One region of the Pseudomonas sp. GL-R-26 genome, then DNA from elsewhere that is predicted to be linked to it. Evidence: riboswitches for the same ligand, from Rfam matches in the RefSeq annotation. Region 1 holds a riboswitch; the other holds the start of a gene.
The links. A riboswitch is a leader RNA that binds a small molecule or an ion and turns the genes downstream of it on or off. The one in region 1 is predicted to bind cobalamin.
Positions count from the first base shown of each region.

Region 2: linked by a shared signal. The riboswitch ahead of KGA96_RS19440 (CbtB domain-containing protein) and the one ahead of cobO (cob(I)yrinic acid a,c-diamide adenosyltransferase) in region 1 are both predicted to bind cobalamin.

Region 1 covers NZ_JAGYGI010000021.1:91,414-99,203, forward strand. The annotation lists gene hda (DnaA regulatory inactivator Hda) at 1-218, shown strand, start outside; gene KGA96_RS21095 (C40 family peptidase) at 440-1,072, shown strand; gene KGA96_RS21100 (C40 family peptidase) at 1,238-1,774, shown strand; gene KGA96_RS21105 (O-methyltransferase) at 1,793-2,455, shown strand; gene KGA96_RS21110 (PQQ-dependent sugar dehydrogenase) at 2,481-3,794, opposite strand; gene KGA96_RS21115 (hypothetical protein) at 3,861-4,445, opposite strand; cobalamin riboswitch at 4,599-4,832, shown strand; gene cobO (cob(I)yrinic acid a,c-diamide adenosyltransferase) at 4,914-5,525, shown strand; gene KGA96_RS21125 (cobyrinate a,c-diamide synthase) at 5,522-6,859, shown strand; gene bluB (5,6-dimethylbenzimidazole synthase) at 6,856-7,506, shown strand; partial or broken gene cbiB (adenosylcobinamide-phosphate synthase CbiB) at 7,503-7,790, shown strand, end outside.
Region 2 covers NZ_JAGYGI010000018.1:100,375-108,164, forward strand. The annotation lists gene cobM (precorrin-4 C(11)-methyltransferase) at 50-796, opposite strand; gene KGA96_RS19430 (cobalamin biosynthesis protein) at 880-1,293, opposite strand; gene KGA96_RS19435 (CbtA family protein) at 1,290-1,997, opposite strand; gene KGA96_RS19440 (CbtB domain-containing protein) at 2,009-2,200, opposite strand; cobalamin riboswitch at 2,321-2,547, opposite strand; cobalamin riboswitch at 2,642-2,855, shown strand; gene cobW (cobalamin biosynthesis protein CobW) at 2,958-4,028, shown strand; gene cobN (cobaltochelatase subunit CobN) at 4,032-7,790, shown strand, end outside.

The DNA of each region.
Region 1 (7,790 bases):
TGCGCCCGCTGTCCGATGAGGACAAATTGCGTGCCCTGCAATTGCGCGCATCTCGTCGCGGCCTGCATCTGACCGATGAAGTCGGGCATTTCATTCTGACTCGCGGTACCCGCAGCATGAGCGCACTTTTCGAGCTGCTCGAGCGTCTCGACCAGGCCTCCCTCCAGGCTCAGCGCAAGCTGACAATCCCGTTTTTGAAAGAAACCCTCGGCTGGTAAACCCGCTGAAACCGGGACTTTTAGCCGGTTCGGCATCTTTCAGGCGCCAGAAATCCCGCTTTCCTGCCAGGTTGCAGGCCGCGTGTATGTTTTAAATGGGCTTAAGCGCTTAGATGTAAACGAGAAACGGATAAGTCACAAAAAGATCGATTGAATTTGCAAATGAGGTTGATAGCGGGCATAGTCTCGGCTTCTTTACAACTTCAGCCACGGTCGTGCCCATGCTAAATCGCTTCGCACCCCTCGTGCCTCTCGCACTCGTTACCCTGTTGTTCGGTTGCGCTGCCCACACTCCAGTGGCCCAGCAAACTCCGCAACAGCAGGTTCAAAACTCGGCCACTGCCCAGTCTTCCGCTCTCTTTCAAGAAGAGCTGGCTACCGAAAAAGAACTCGCAGACTTCGCTGGCGGCAAGTCCTACCAGCTTCCAGTCCTGGCCGACAGCATCCTCGAACGTGGCATGTCCCTGATCGGTACCCGTTACCGTTTCGGCGGTACTTCTGAAGCCGGCTTCGATTGCAGTGGTTTCATTGGTTACCTGTTCCGCGAAGAAGCGGGCATGAACCTGCCACGCTCCACCCGCGAAATGATCAACGTGGACGCTCCGCTGGTCTCGCGCAGCAAGCTTGAGCCGGGCGACCTGCTGTTCTTCGCAACCAACGGTCGTCGTGGTCGCGTCAGTCACGCCGGGATCTACCTGGGCGACAATCAGTTCATCCACTCCAGCAGCCGCCGCAGCGGTGGTGTGCGCATCGATAGTCTGGGCGACAGCTACTGGAGCAAGACCTTCATCGAGGCCAAGCGCGCCCTGGCAATGGCGCCTAACGCGTCGCCAATCGTCACTGCACGAAAATAAGCTGACAATTTGTAGGGCGAACTTAAAGTCTTACTTGAAGTTTGTCGTGTAGCCGCTAGAATCTTGATCTACAAATGATGGCAAACCGCCTGCGTCCAACGCAGGCGGTTTTCTTTTCTGCGCTCCCCGCAGAAAAAGCCGCAGCCAGATCAGGATGTTCTGCTTATGACGACGTCGGCCCGCCTCGCAATCATGTTCTTCGCAGCGCTGCTCAGTGCCTGCGCCAGCCGCACACCGCCGCCTGCGCCGGTGGTTCGCGCTCCTATCGTATTTGGTTCCCCTCAAGCTTTTTCGCCTGAAGCGGAAGACGTGCTGTTTCGCGCGCTCGGATTGGTGGGCACGCCTTATCGCTGGGGTGGCAATACGCCGGATTCCGGATTTGATTGCAGTGGCCTGATCGCTTATGTGTACCGTGATGTCGCCGGTATTGCCTTGCCGCGCACCACTCGCGAGATGATCTCCATGCAAGCGGCGAATGTGGGCAAGGAAGGCCTGCAGACCGGCGACCTGCTTTTCTTCGCCACCAATGGCGGCTCCCAGGTCAGTCATGCCGGCATCTACGTGGGAGAAGGGCGCTTCGTCCACGCGCCGGCCACGGGCGGCACCGTGAAGCTCGACAGCCTGTCCAAGGCGTATTGGCAAAAGGCTTACCTGAGCGCCAAGCGTGTTCTGCAGCCTGAACATTTGGCGCGCAATCCGTAACGTTCGGAGCTGATGGTCATGACGGCTCGCACGCTCAATCTCGACGACGACCTGTACCAATACCTGCTCGATGTTTCCCTGCGCGAAACGCCTCTGCTCAAGCGCTTGCGCGATGAGACCCAGGCGTTGCCGATGGCACGCTGGCAGGTGGCGCCTGAGCAGGGGCAGTTTCTTGCTTTACTGGTGAAACTGACGGGGGCCAGGCGCTTGCTCGAAGTCGGCACCTTTACCGGCTACAGCGCACTGTGCATGGCGGCGGCATTGCCTGCTGAGGGTTCGCTGATTTGCTGTGATATCCCCGGCGACTACAACGCCATCGCGCGGCGCTACTGGCAAGAAGCGGGGCTCGCCGGGCGGATTGACCTGCGACTGGCCCCGGCACTGGAAACCCTCGCCGAGCTTGAGCGACAAGGGCAGGGCGGGCAGTACGACCTGGTTTTCATTGATGCCGACAAGGCCAACTACCCGGCTTATCTGGAACACGCCCTGCAATTGCTGCGGGTCGGTGGGCTGGCGGTGTTCGATAACACCCTGTGGAGCGGGCGCGTGCTTGAGGCCAATCCCGAGAGCGCGGACACCCGGGCGATCCAGGCGCTCAACCAGGCCTTGAAAGTGGATGCGCGGGTGGATCTGTCGTTGTTGCCGTTGGGTGACGGGCTCACACTCTGTCGCAAACGCTGAGCCCCGCTCCCACAGGTCAAGTGACTTACTTGACTGCCGACACCCGCCACACCTTGTTCCCCACATCATCGGCCACCAACAGGTCACCCTGCCGGTCGATCACCACGCCCACCGGGCGGCCCATGGCTTGGTCCTTGTCGTTGAGAAAACCTGTGAGCACTTCAACGGGCTTTCCGACAGGTTTGCCTGCGCTGAACGGTACGAAAATCACTTTGTAGCCACTGCGGGGGTTGCGGTTCCATGAACCGTGCTGCCCGATGAATGCCCCTTGGGTGAACGGCGGCGGCAACTTGCTGTTTTCGGCGAAGGTCAGGCCCAGTGACGCCGTGTGCGGGCCGACGGCGTAGTCCGGAGCGATAGCCTTGGCCACCAGGTCCGGGTTTTGCGGTTCAACGCGAATATCGACATGTTGGCCGTAGTAACTGAACGGCCAGCCATAGAACGCGCCGTCCTTCACCGAGGTGATGTAGTCAGGTACCAGATCGCCGCCGATTTCATCCCGTTCGTTGACCGCGGTCCACAGCGCGCCACTGTGCGGTTCCCAGGCCATGCCGTTGGGGTTGCGCAGACCGGAGGCGAAGATCCGGTGCCGGCCCGTGGCACGGTCCACTTCCCAGATCGCTGCGCGACCTTCTTCCTTGTCCATGCCGTTTTCGGCGACGTTGCTGTTGGAACCCACGGAGACGTACAGCTTGCTGCCGTCCTTGCTGGCAATGACGTTTTTGGTCCAGTGGTGGTTCAGAGGGCCGCCCGGCAGGTCAATCACCTTGATGGCTGGTGACTTGATCTGCGTATCGCCGTTTTCATAATGGAATCGCAGCAGGCTGTCAGTGTCGGCCACGTACAGGTCGTTGCCGACCAGCGTCATGCCGAAGGGGGAATTGAGGTTTTGCAGAAACACTGTGCGGGTTTCCGCGAAGCCATCGTGATCCTTGTCCCGCAGTAACGTGATGCGGTTCGGGCTGGGCACGGTAGAGCCGGCACGCCCCATGACTTTCTTCATGACCCAGCCGCGAATGCCATTGCCGTCTTCGGGTTTGGGTGGCGCGGCGGTTTCCGCCACCAGCACGTCGCCATTGGGCAGCACATAAAGCCAGCGGGGGTGATCCAGGTCTTCGGCAAAAGCAGTCACTTGAGTGCCCGTGGCGGCGACGGGTTTCGCACCTTGTGGCCAGCCGATGGCCGGGGCGATGTTCACGGTCGGAACCAGTGTCTTGTTGGGTTCTGGTAGTTGGGGTGACGGGCCGGTACCGTCGGAGACTTGCAGGCGGGAGGTCTCGCCACAAGCGGCGAGCCCTCCGCAGAGCGCGATAACGAGAGCGAGCGGGGGCGTGCGCATGCTGGTCTTCCCTATGAATGCCTTGTTCTAATCATAGAGAAGCATTGTCGTCCGATGGTTCAACCCTCAGCCGCGAGCTTCCTTGAACAGCACTGCAATGCCGGGGTGATAGTTGCCGGCTTCGTTGCGCAACTTGCGGTAGGCATAAGGGAAATACCAGGCGACAGCGCAGGTGTGTTCCTTTTGCAGGTCGTCGACCATGTCCTGGAGTTCTTCCGGTGTGGCGCCCTGCTGGGCTTTTTGCGGGGCGACGAACAGGCAGCCGAGTTTCAGGTCGCTGGCGTGGCTCAGGCGCTTCGCATCGCTGGCGATGTCGAGCAGGGCCTGGGACAGGTTGAGGCTGTTGACCCGTGGCCAGCGCTGGCTGGTCTGGATGTAGGCGCGGGTTTCGGGGGAGGCCAGGAGCAGGTCGGCGCGGCCGTTGCGTTCGCCTTCTTCGGTCTGCTTGCGGGTGGGCGTCTGTTGCAGCGTGACCATCTCGGCCATCCAGGCGGCGGCAGACAGCAGTCCGAGATTGGCTTTTTCGTCGTGCCAGTACGGCGTGTCGCCATCACCGCGGACGGCGTTGTAACGGTCGATGCATTCGAACCAGTGCTCGAGCACCGGGCGCAGGAATTCCAGCTTTGGATTGCTGATGATCATGCCTTGCATGGGCTCACCCTTGTTGTTGTGTTGTGAGATTGTGGCTCTTTGATATCACTGCTGAGAGCGTGGCACAAGATTGACGTCAGTTTATTGATGGATAGCAGTTATTCGGTCGATGGCCTCCCGGCTTTAATTGACGCTCCACCCCCAACCCTCTAACCTTCGCGGCTTGTTTCAGGTGCTCTGTGGCTTGGGTCGACAGAGTGAAACAGGGAAGCCGGTGAGTGAGTCCTTCTGTTGGTCGAAGGCCCGCAATTCCGGCGCTGCCCCCGCAACGGTAAATGAGTGAAAACTGTGTCTGATGCCACTGTGTCGAATCGATGCGGGAAGGTGCACAGTCTGGCCCTGCGCCACTCATGAGCCCGGAGACCGGCCTGATTCATCCAGCGGCATCACGGTGGGCGATGCCAGGCTTTTTGCCTTCTATTCTTGTGCCTGCCCGCCGTTATTCCTGCCTCAACGGAGAGCTCCCCCATGACTGATACCCCCGATCGTGACGAACGCCACCTGGCGCGCATGCAGCGCAAAAAAGCCGTGATCGACGAGCGCATCGCCAATTCCCCGAACGAGTGTGGCCTGCTGCTGGTGCTGACCGGCAACGGCAAGGGCAAGAGCAGTTCGGCTTTCGGCATGCTCGCCCGCGCCATGGGGCACGGCATGCAATGCGGCGTGGTGCAGTTCATCAAGGGCCGCAATAGCACGGGCGAAGAGTTGTTCTTCCGGCGCTTTCCCGAGCAGGTGCGATTTCACGTGATGGGCGAAGGCTTTACCTGGGAAACCCAGGACCGCCAGCGCGACATCGCCGCCGCTGAAGCCGCCTGGGTGGTGTCGCAGCAATTGCTGCGCGATCCGTCCATCGGCCTGGTGGTGCTCGATGAGCTGAACATCGCCCTCAAGCACGGCTACCTCGATCTCGATCAGGTGCTCAGCGACTTGCAGGCCCGACCGCCGATGCAACACGTGGTGGTCACCGGTCGTGCCGCCAAGCCGGAAATGATCGAGATGGCCGACACCGTCACCGAAATGGGCGTGATCAAACACGCCTTTCAAGCCGGGATCAAAGCGCAGAAAGGCGTCGAATTGTGAGTCAGCCTCGACACTGTCCGGCGGTACTGATTGCCGCGCCGGCTTCCGGTCAGGGCAAGACCACCGTCACCGCGGCGCTGGCCCGATTGCATCGCAATCAGGGGCGCAAGGTCCGTGTGTTCAAGTGCGGCCCCGACTTTCTCGATCCGATGATCCTCGAACGCGCCAGCGGTGCGCCGGTGTATCAACTGGACATGTGGATGGTCGGCGAACAGGAGAGTCGCCGGTTGCTGTGGGAAGCCGCTGCTGAAGCGGATCTGATCTTGATCGAAGGCGTCATGGGACTGTTCGACGGTACGCCGTCGAGCGCCGATCTGGCGCGGCATTTCGGTGTGCCGGTGCTGGGTGTGATCGATGGCACCGCCATGGCCCAGACCTTCGGCGCGCTGGCCCTGGGGCTGGCGCGTTATCAGCCGGATTTGCCGTTCGCCGGCGTGCTGGCCAATCGTGTCGGCACGCTGCGTCACGCGCAACTGCTCGAAGGCAGCCTGACTGAAGGCTTGCGCTGGTACGGCGCGCTGTCCCGGGAAACCGGGATCGAATTGCCGAGCCGGCACCTGGGGCTGGTGCAGGCCAGTGAGTTGAACGATCTCGACCTGCGCCTCGATGCGGCCGCCGATGCCCTGGCCAGCAGTTGCGAGGTCGCACTGCCGCCGGCAGTCGAGTTCGCTGCCCCTGATGTCATCGCAGTCGAACCGCTGCTGGCCGGTGTGCGAATTGCCGTCGCCCGCGATGAAGCCTTTGCGTTCACCTACGGCGCGAGCCTGGATCTGCTGCGGGCGATGGGCGCCGAGTTGTCGTTCTTCTCGCCGATCCGCGACCCAGCGTTGCCGGAGGCGGACAGCCTGTATCTGCCGGGTGGTTACCCGGAGCTGCACCATGTTGCGCTGGCGCAAAACACCGCGATGCTCGACGCAATCCGCGCGCACCACGCCGCCGGCAAGCCATTGCTCGCCGAGTGTGGCGGCATGCTGTATCTGCTCGATTCCCTGACCGACGTCGAGGGCACTCGCGCCGAACTGGTTGGCTTGCTGGCCGGTAATGCGGTGATGCAAAAGCGTCTGGCGGCGCTGGCGTTGCAGGCGGTGGAATTGCCGGAAGGTTCGCTGCGCGGGCACACCTATCACCATTCGCTGACCAGCACTGAACTGGGGCCGATTGCCCGGGGCTTGAGCCCTAACGGCGGGCGCGGAGCGGAGGCGGTCTACCGTGAGGGGCGGATGACTGCCTCGTATGTGCACTTTTATTTTCCGTCGAACCCCTCGGCGATTGCCGCACTGTTTGCGCCGGACCAAAACCCTGTGGGAGCGAGCCTGCTCGCGAAGCGGCCATGAGCGACAACGCATTCTCTGAAGCCGAACGCGCAGCGGTCTATCGCGCCATCGCCGAGCGCCGCGACATGCGCCACTTCAGCGGCGGCACTGTCGAACCCGAATTGCTCCGGCGCCTGCTCGAGGCCGCACACCAGGCACCCAGTGTCGGACTGATGCAGCCCTGGCGCTTCATCCGCATCACTGATCGCGCCTTGCGCGGGCAAATCCAGGCCCTGGTGGAAGAGGAACGCATCCGCACCGCCGAAGCCCTCGGTGAGCGCAGCGATGAGTTCATGAAGCTCAAGGTCGAAGGCATCAACGATTGCGCCGAGGTACTGGTCGCCGCGCTGATGGACGACCGCGAGCAGCATATCTTCGGCCGCCGCACGCTGCCGGAAATGGACATGGCTTCGTTGTCCTGCGCGATCCAGAACCTGTGGCTGGCGTCCCGCGCCGAAGGGCTGGGCATGGGCTGGGTGTCGTTGTTCGAACCACAGGCACTGGCGGACCTGTTGAGGTTGCCGCCGGGAGCCAAGCCGCTCGCCGTGCTGTGCCTCGGACCCGTCAAAGAGTTCTACCCGGCGCCGATGCTGGTGCTCGAAGGCTGGGCACAGGCGCGTCCGCTACATGAATTGCTGTACGAAAATTATTGGGGAGTGAGTCAATGAGTGTGGCGTTGTTGAGTGTCGCCGCGGTTGCGCTGGATGCGCTGCTGGGTGAACCCAAACGCTGGCATCCGCTGGTGGCGTTCGGCCGTTTTGCCGAGCGCATCGAGCAACGTTTCAACGGCGGCGGTCGCGGCTGGCGCAGCCATGGCGTCACCGCGTGGGTGATCGCCGTGTTGCCGCTGACGCTGTTGGCCACGGCATTCTCCTGGGCGCCTTATGTCGGCTGGATCGTCGAGATTATCGCGCTCTATTGCGCCCTCGGCATGCGCAGCCTCGGTGAGCAC
Region 2 (7,790 bases), on a different contig from region 1:
GGACCGCTTTGCGGTCCAGCGGGAGCAAGCTCCCTCGCCACAGGTGCTTTCAGGGTCTGTAGAGATGCGCATGCCCCGCGCGATACAGTGACGACTCGCTGAAGTTATCGCTGCCCAGCACCCGACCCACCAGAATCAACGCCGTACGGCGAAAGCCCTTGGCTTCAACCTTCCCGGCAATATCCTCAAGCGTGCCCACCACCCAATCCTGATCCGGCCAGCTCGCACGGTGAACCACCGCAATCGGGCAATCGGCGCCGTAATGGGGTAGCAGTTCTTCAACGATCTTCGCCAGGTGATTAACCCCCAAATGAATCGCCATGGTCGCGCCGTGCTGCGCCAGGCTGGAGAATTCCTCTCCGGGAGGCATGGCGGTCTTGTCGGCGTAGCGCGTCAGGATCACGCTTTGCGAAACGTCCGGCAGCGTCAGTTCTGCGCCCAAAAGCGCTGCGCAAGCGGCTGTGGCCGTCACGCCGGGTACGATTTCGAACGCAATGCCCAGCTCACGCAGATAGCGAATCTGCTCGCCGATGGCGCCATACAGGCTCGGATCGCCGGAGTGCACCCGGGCCACATCCTGGCCTTTGGCGTGGGCAGTCTTGATCAGGTCGATGATCTGTTCCAGGTGCAGTTCGGCGCTGTTGACCACTTGTTCGGCACAGTGACCTTCCAGTACGGCGGCAGGCACCAGGGAACCGGCATAAATGATCACCGGGCAGCTGCGAATCAGCCGCTGGCCCTTGACGGTAATCAGTTCGGGGTCGCCGGGACCTGCGCCAATGAAGTAGACGGTCATCGTCGGTTCCTGTGGGGAAAAAGGGGCTGAACAGGGCTTCAGATGAAGAATGTTCATGATCAAAGCGGGGGATTATCGGTTTTTTACGCAGCGCCGGCCAATGCCAGGGTTGCCTGGGCGTATTTTTGTCGTGGAATCAGCAGTTTTGCCGGGGCCTGGGCCAGTTGTTCGGCCAGGGCCAGTGCGGCGCTTTCCGCCACGCCGTAGCAACCGGTGCGTTCAAAGGCTATTTGCGATTGATGACTGAGTTGCGGTTCATAAACGGCCAGTTGTTCACTGCTGAAATACATCAATTCCAGGCCAAGCTGCTGAGCCAGTTCGATTAACGCAGGTTCGTCGCGCTTCGAATCGATGCTGGCCAGCGCCTTGATTTCATGACGAGCAATCTGGTGTGCCTCCAGCGCCTGATCGAGCAGCGCCAGCAACGTGCTGACAGGGCAGCCGCGCTGGCAGCCCAGGCCGACCACCAGGGTCGGCGCTGTGCTGATATCCGTCATGCGTGGTACTGGCCATCGCTTTTGCGACGGAACAACCAGGCGCTGATCAGGCCCAGGGTCAGCCAGAACGCCACGTTGGTCAGTTGCGAAGCGATTTTGAACTGGGCTTCCAGCGCCTCTGGAGCGAGCATCGAATGCACCTCCGGTTGCGGCGCGCCAATCACATGGGGAACGGCGAGGATCGCCGCGCCGAGGACTTTCATCAGCCAGTGACGGCTGAATACGATCAGGGCGATACCGACGGCAGTGGACGCGGCCGTACCGATCCACCACAGTTGCCGCTGTGCCAGATCGGCGGCGGCAGTACCTGGCAGTTCCGGTGGCAGGCCGAGGGTCGGTGCGAGCACGAAGGTCGCGTAACCGGCCAGGCCCCAGAGCAGGCCCTGCGAGGTTTTGGTCGGCGCACGCAAGGTGTACAGGCCGGCCAGCATCAGGGCGAAACCGACGGCCACCACCAGGTTACCGCCGGTGGTCGACAGCACGCGCTGCCAGCCGTCTTCCGGCTCCCAGGCTTGCGCATCGTGGGTGTGGGCAGCCATCGCACCGTCGGCGTGTTCATGCATTTCAACAGCGGCCGGTTCGGCTTTTTCGTAGGTCTCGGCCTGCAAAATCAGCGGGGCGACCCAGAAGCTTTGCAGCAGGGTCAGCAACAGGGCGGCCAGCAGCCCGGTGAAACCTGCGGTTTGCGCAATACGCTTGATCATGTCGACAGCTCTCAATGGCACGGGAACGCGGAGCTGTGACGGGTATCGTGGGCGGCGTTGTGCACCGCTTCGATGTGCGAGAAACCGGCAAAATACACAAGGCACGCGCCCAGGATCGACGCGCAGATGGCGGTGGCCAGACGTTGGGTCAGGGTTGAGGTGGTGCTCGCGGCTGTGTGTTCGGCGCTGCTGATGATCGACATGGCGTTTCCCTCTGGTCTGTCAGCGGGGAATAAGAGCGCATGCAAAAACCCGCACGACCAGGCGCGCAAGGTTTCGAACAGCGCCCGCCCACCGCGGGTTTGTTGGTTCAGTGATCGTACTGGTCACTTTGTGTTGCGGGCCGGTCTCCGGGCTCACGAGGGGCAAAGGCTTGGGCCTGAACCTGAAAGCGTCACCTTCCCATGCCGTAGTGGCGCAGTGGATCTGATGCTTCGCTCGCTTACCGTTGCGGGGGCAGCACCGGACTGACATGGCTTAAGAGTAAAGCACATGATTCACCGGTTTCCCGTTTCACCCTGTGAAGGGCACCCGTAACAAGGTGTGTAGGAGAGCATGGCCGGGGGTTGGGCGTCAATTGGCAAGGGTTCGCATTTAAGGTTCGCCACAGGGATCGCAAGCATTGACCCGCCCCAAGACCATGCGTAGCCTTGCGCTTTCGAGGTTCTTCGGCGTTTGTCGAAGCTAAGAAGGGAACGCGGTCGATGCCGCGGCTGCCCCCGCAACTGTGAACGGTGATGTTCGTTGCCACGCCACTGCAGGCTCAATCCATGAGGCCGGCGGGAAGGCGCAGCGAATGCCAGGCTCAAGGCCGGCACACCGTCAGCCAGGAGACCTGCCTCGTCACAGATTCTCACTTTCAACCGGGCGGGGTGATCCGGTGGCGAACTCTTCAGGCATGCGCGTCCGCGTTGCCGGTCGTCGTCCCGTATGCCCGCCACATTAGCCATAGGGCATCCGATGAAAACACTGGCCAAACTCCCCGTCACCATCGTTACAGGCTTTCTCGGCTCGGGTAAAACCACGCTGCTGCGGCACATGCTCGACAACGCCCAGGGTCGCCGCATCGCGGTGATCGTCAACGAATTTGGCGAGTTGGGCATTGACGGCGAAATCCTCAAGCAGTGCTCCATCGGTTGCACCGAAGAAGAAGCCAACGGCCGTGTCTATGAACTGGCCAACGGTTGCCTGTGCTGCACCGTCCAGGAAGAATTCTTCCCGGTGATGCGCGAACTGGTGGCCCGTCGCGGCGATCTTGACCACATCCTCATCGAAACCTCCGGTCTGGCCCTGCCCAAGCCGCTGGTGCAGGCCTTCCAGTGGCCGGAAATCCGCAGTGCCTGCACGGTGGATGCGGTGATCACTGTGGTCGACAGCCCGGCCGTGGCCGCCGGCACCTTCGCTGCGTTCCCGGATCAGGTCGACGCTCAGCGCAAACTAGACCCGAACCTGGACCACGAATCGCCGCTGCACGAACTGTTTGCCGACCAATTGGCCAGCGCTGACCTGGTGATCCTTAACAAAACCGACCTGATCAACCCGGCGGACCTGGCCCGCGTGCGTCTGGAAGTCGCCGAGGAATTGCCGCCAGCGGTGAAAATCGTTGAAGCCAGCAGCGGTCGCCTGCCGCTGGACGTGCTGATCGGCCTGGGTGCCGGCTCCGAAGAACACATCGACAGCCGTCACAGCCACCACGACCATCATCACGATGGCGACGACGATCATGATGACCACGATCACGACGCCTTCGATTCGATCTCCATCGAACTGCCGCAAGCCGACGAAAGCCTGCTGCTGGATGCGCTGACCCAACTGGTGGTCCAGCACGGCATCCTGCGGGTCAAGGGTTTTGCGGCGATCCCGAACAAACCGATGCGCCTGCTGATCCAGGGCGTGGGCACGCGTTTCGACAAGCATTTCGACCGCCAGTGGGGCGCCGAAGAAGCGCGAGTCACCCGCCTGGTGCTGATCGGCCAGGAACTGGACGCCACTGTTCTCGAAGCGCAATTGCGCGCCGCGCTCAGCGTGTAAGCCATGCACCTGCTCAGGACCCAGCCCGGCGGTTTCGTGTCGGATGACAACATTGCCGACCTAGGACAAACCCCCGCCGAGCTGGTGGTCCTGTGCAGCGGCGACTCCAGCCTGGCGCTGCTCGCCGAAGCGGCGCAGCAGTTGCCCGACGATTACCCGAGCGTGCGCCTGGCCAACCCGATGCAGGTGCAGAACCATGCCTCGGTCGATTTGTACGTCGATGAAGTGCTGCGTCACGCCAGGGTGATCCTGATTTCGCTGCACGGCGGCATCGCCTATTGGCGTTACGGCATCGAGCGTCTGGTCGAACTGTCGCAGCGCGGCGTGCAGGTGATTTTGGTGCCGGGCGATGATCGCCCGGATCCGGAGCTCAGTGACCTGAGCACCGTCGGCGCCGAGGATCGCGACCGGCTTTGGCAGTTTCTGCGCCAGGGGGGCATGGGCAACGCCCTCGATTTCTTCCGCTGTCTGGCCAACCGCTGGCTGGCCCGTGATTACACCTGGGGCGAGCCGCAAACCCTGCCACGCACGGCGATTTACCATCCGCACAAACACTCCGCCGCACTGAGCGACTGGCAAGCCGATTGGCACGCCGATCAACCGGTGGCGGCGGTGCTGTTTTACCGCTCGCATTTGCAGGCGGCGAACACCGCGTTCATTGATGTTTTTTGCCAGCGCTTGCAGGCGGCGGGGTTGAATCCGCTGCCGATTGCGCTGGCCAGCCTGAAAGAGCCCGGTTGTCTTTGCGCGGTCGAGGACTGGCTGGATGAGGCCAGCGTCTCGGTGATCCTGAACACCACCGGCTTCGCCCAATCCAGTCCCGAAGCACCGCATCTGCGCCCGTTTCGCCGCAATATTCCGGTGATCCAGGCGATTTGCGCCCAGGATAACGAACCCGGCTGGCGCGCCAGCGAACAGGGGCTTGGCCCTCGGGATCTGGCGATGCACATTGCCTTGCCGGAGCTGGACGGACGCATCATCAGCCGCCCGATCAGTTTCAAGGACCTGGCGTGGCGCAGTGAGCGCAGTCAGTCGGATGTGGTTTGCTACCGGCCACAACCGGAACGCATGGATTTCGTCGCCGAACTGGCCCGGCGCTGGGTCGATCTGGCACGGGTGCCCAATGCTGAAAAACGCATTGCCTTGATTCTCGCCAATTACCCGACCCGCGACGGCCGCATCGGCAACGGCGTCGGCCTCGACACCCCGGCAGCGGCGCTGAATATCCTGCGGGCGCTGCATGCCGAAGGTTATCCATTGCCGGCTGAGTTACCGGACAGCGGCACCGCGTTGATCCAGCAGTTGCTGGGCGGCGTCAGCAACGATCTCGAGACTCTCGACCAGCGTCCGTGCCAGCAAAGCCTGGGCATGGATGACTATCTGGTGATGTTCAATGCACTGCCCGAAGCCAACCGCGCGGCGGTGCTCGAACGTTGGGGCGCGCCGGAAAGCGACCCGATGTGCCGCAGCGGACGGATGATGATCGCCGGCCTGCGTTTTGGCTTGACCTTCGTCGGCATTCAGCCGGCCCGGGGTTATCAGGTCGACCCGAGCGCGGTGTATCACGACCCGGACCTGGTGCCGCCCCACGGTTACCTGGCGTTCTACTTCTGGCTGCGCAACACGTATGGCGCCCACGGCGTGATCCACGTCGGCAAGCACGGCAACCTCGAATGGCTGCCGGGCAAGGGCGTGGGGCTGTCGGAACATTGCTGGCCAGATGCTTTGCTCGGGCCGCTGCCGAACATCTATCCGTTCATCGTCAACGACCCGGGCGAGGGCGCCCAGGCCAAGCGGCGCACCCAGGCCGTGATCATCGATCACCTGATGCCACCGCTGACCCGCGCCGAAACCTACGGCCCGCTACGTAATCTCGAACTGTTGGCGGACGAATATTACGAAGCGCAGTTGCTCGACCCGCGTCGTGCCCGAGAGTTGCAGCGCGATATCTTGCAACTGGTACGCGACACCCACATCGACCGTGAACTGCAACTGGATGAACAGCTCGACAGCGATGCCGACGCGGCGATCTGGTTGCCACGGCTCGACACTTACCTGTGCGATTTGAAAGAGTCGCAGATCCGCGACGGCCTGCATGTGTTCGGCGAATCGCCCACCGGTCGTTTGCGTATCGATACCTTGCTGGCGCTGTTGCGCATTCCACGGGGCGATGGCCGGGGCGCGCAGTCGAGTCTGCTGCGGGCACTGGCCAAGGCTTTCGGGCTGGGGTTCGATCCGCTCGATTGCGCCTTGGCCGAGCCGTGGACGGGGCCGCGCCCTGAGCTTCTTGTGGGCATCAGCGAAGAGACCTGGCGCACGGCGGGCGATACTCGCGAACGCCTGGAGCTGTTTGCCGCGCAGTTGATTTCGGACGCGTTGAATCCAGAGGCTCAAACCACACCAATCTCCTCTGGGAACGGGCTTGTGTGGCGAGGGGGCTCGCTCCTACAGGAGGCCGACTGGATTGAGGTACAAGCCATTATCGATGGTTTGCGTGACGTCATTGCCCCGCGTCTGGACGCCTGCGGCCCGGCGGAAATGCGCGGATTGCTCGATGCCCTGAGCGGTCGCTTCGTCCCGGCCGGTCCCAGCGGCGCACCGAGTCGTGGCCGCCTGGACGTGCTGCCCACCGGTCGTAACTTCTATTCGGTGGACGTGCGCAATCTGCCGACTACCACGGCGTGGCGCATCGGGTTCCAGTCGGCCAACCTGATTCTCGAACGGCACCTGCAAGACCACGGCGATCATTTGCGCCAGCTCGGTCTGTCGGTGTGGGGCACCGCGACCATGCGCACCGGCGGTGATGACATCGCCCAGGCCATGGCGCTGATGGGCGTGCGCCCGGTCTGGGCCACCGGCAGCCAGCGGGTCGATGATTTCGAGATCCTGCCGTTGAGTTTGCTTGACCGTCCTCGGGTCGACGTGACCTTGCGCGTATCCGGTTTCTTCCGCGATGCCTTTGCCAATCTGATTCGCTTGTTCGACGCGGCGGTGCAAGCGGTGGCCGACCTCGATGAGCCGGATGACCTCAATCCGTTGGCGGCCAAGGTACGCGGAGAGCGCGCAGCCTTGTTGCTGTCAGGGCTCGATGAAGACGCTGCGCGGCGTCAGGCTGGCTGGCGGATTTTCGGGGCCAAGCCCGGTGCCTACGGCGCAGGCGTGCAGGGCGCTATCGATGGTCGCCTGTGGCAGAGCCGCGAGGACTTGGCCGAGGTTTACCTCAACTGGGGCGGCTACGCTTATGGCGGTTCCGACGAGGGCACCGCCGCCCGCGAACAGTTCAGCCAGCGCCTGAGCCAGGTGCAGGCAGTGCTGCAAAACCAGGATAACCACGAGCACGATTTGCTCGACTCCAACGATTACTACCAGTTCCAGGGCGGTATGCTCGCGGCGGTGGAAAGCCTGAAAGGCGAGGCGGCGGCCAGCTATCATGGCGACCACAGCCAGCCGGACCTGCCGAAGATTCGCACCCTGAAAGAAGAACTGAACCGGGTGATCCGCTCCCGGGCGGCCAATCCGAAGTGGCTCGAAGGTGTTAAACGTCACGGCTACAAAGGTGCGTTCGAAATGGCCGCGACGGTCGACAACCTGTTTGCCTTCGACGCCACCACGCAGTTGATCGACGATCACCAGTACGCGTTGCTGGCGGATGCCTATTTGCTTGATCCGGACACCCGGGATTTTGTCCGCGAGCACAATCCCCATGCCTTGCGCGACATGACCGAGCGCATGCTCGAGGCGCAACAACGGGGGATGTGGAAG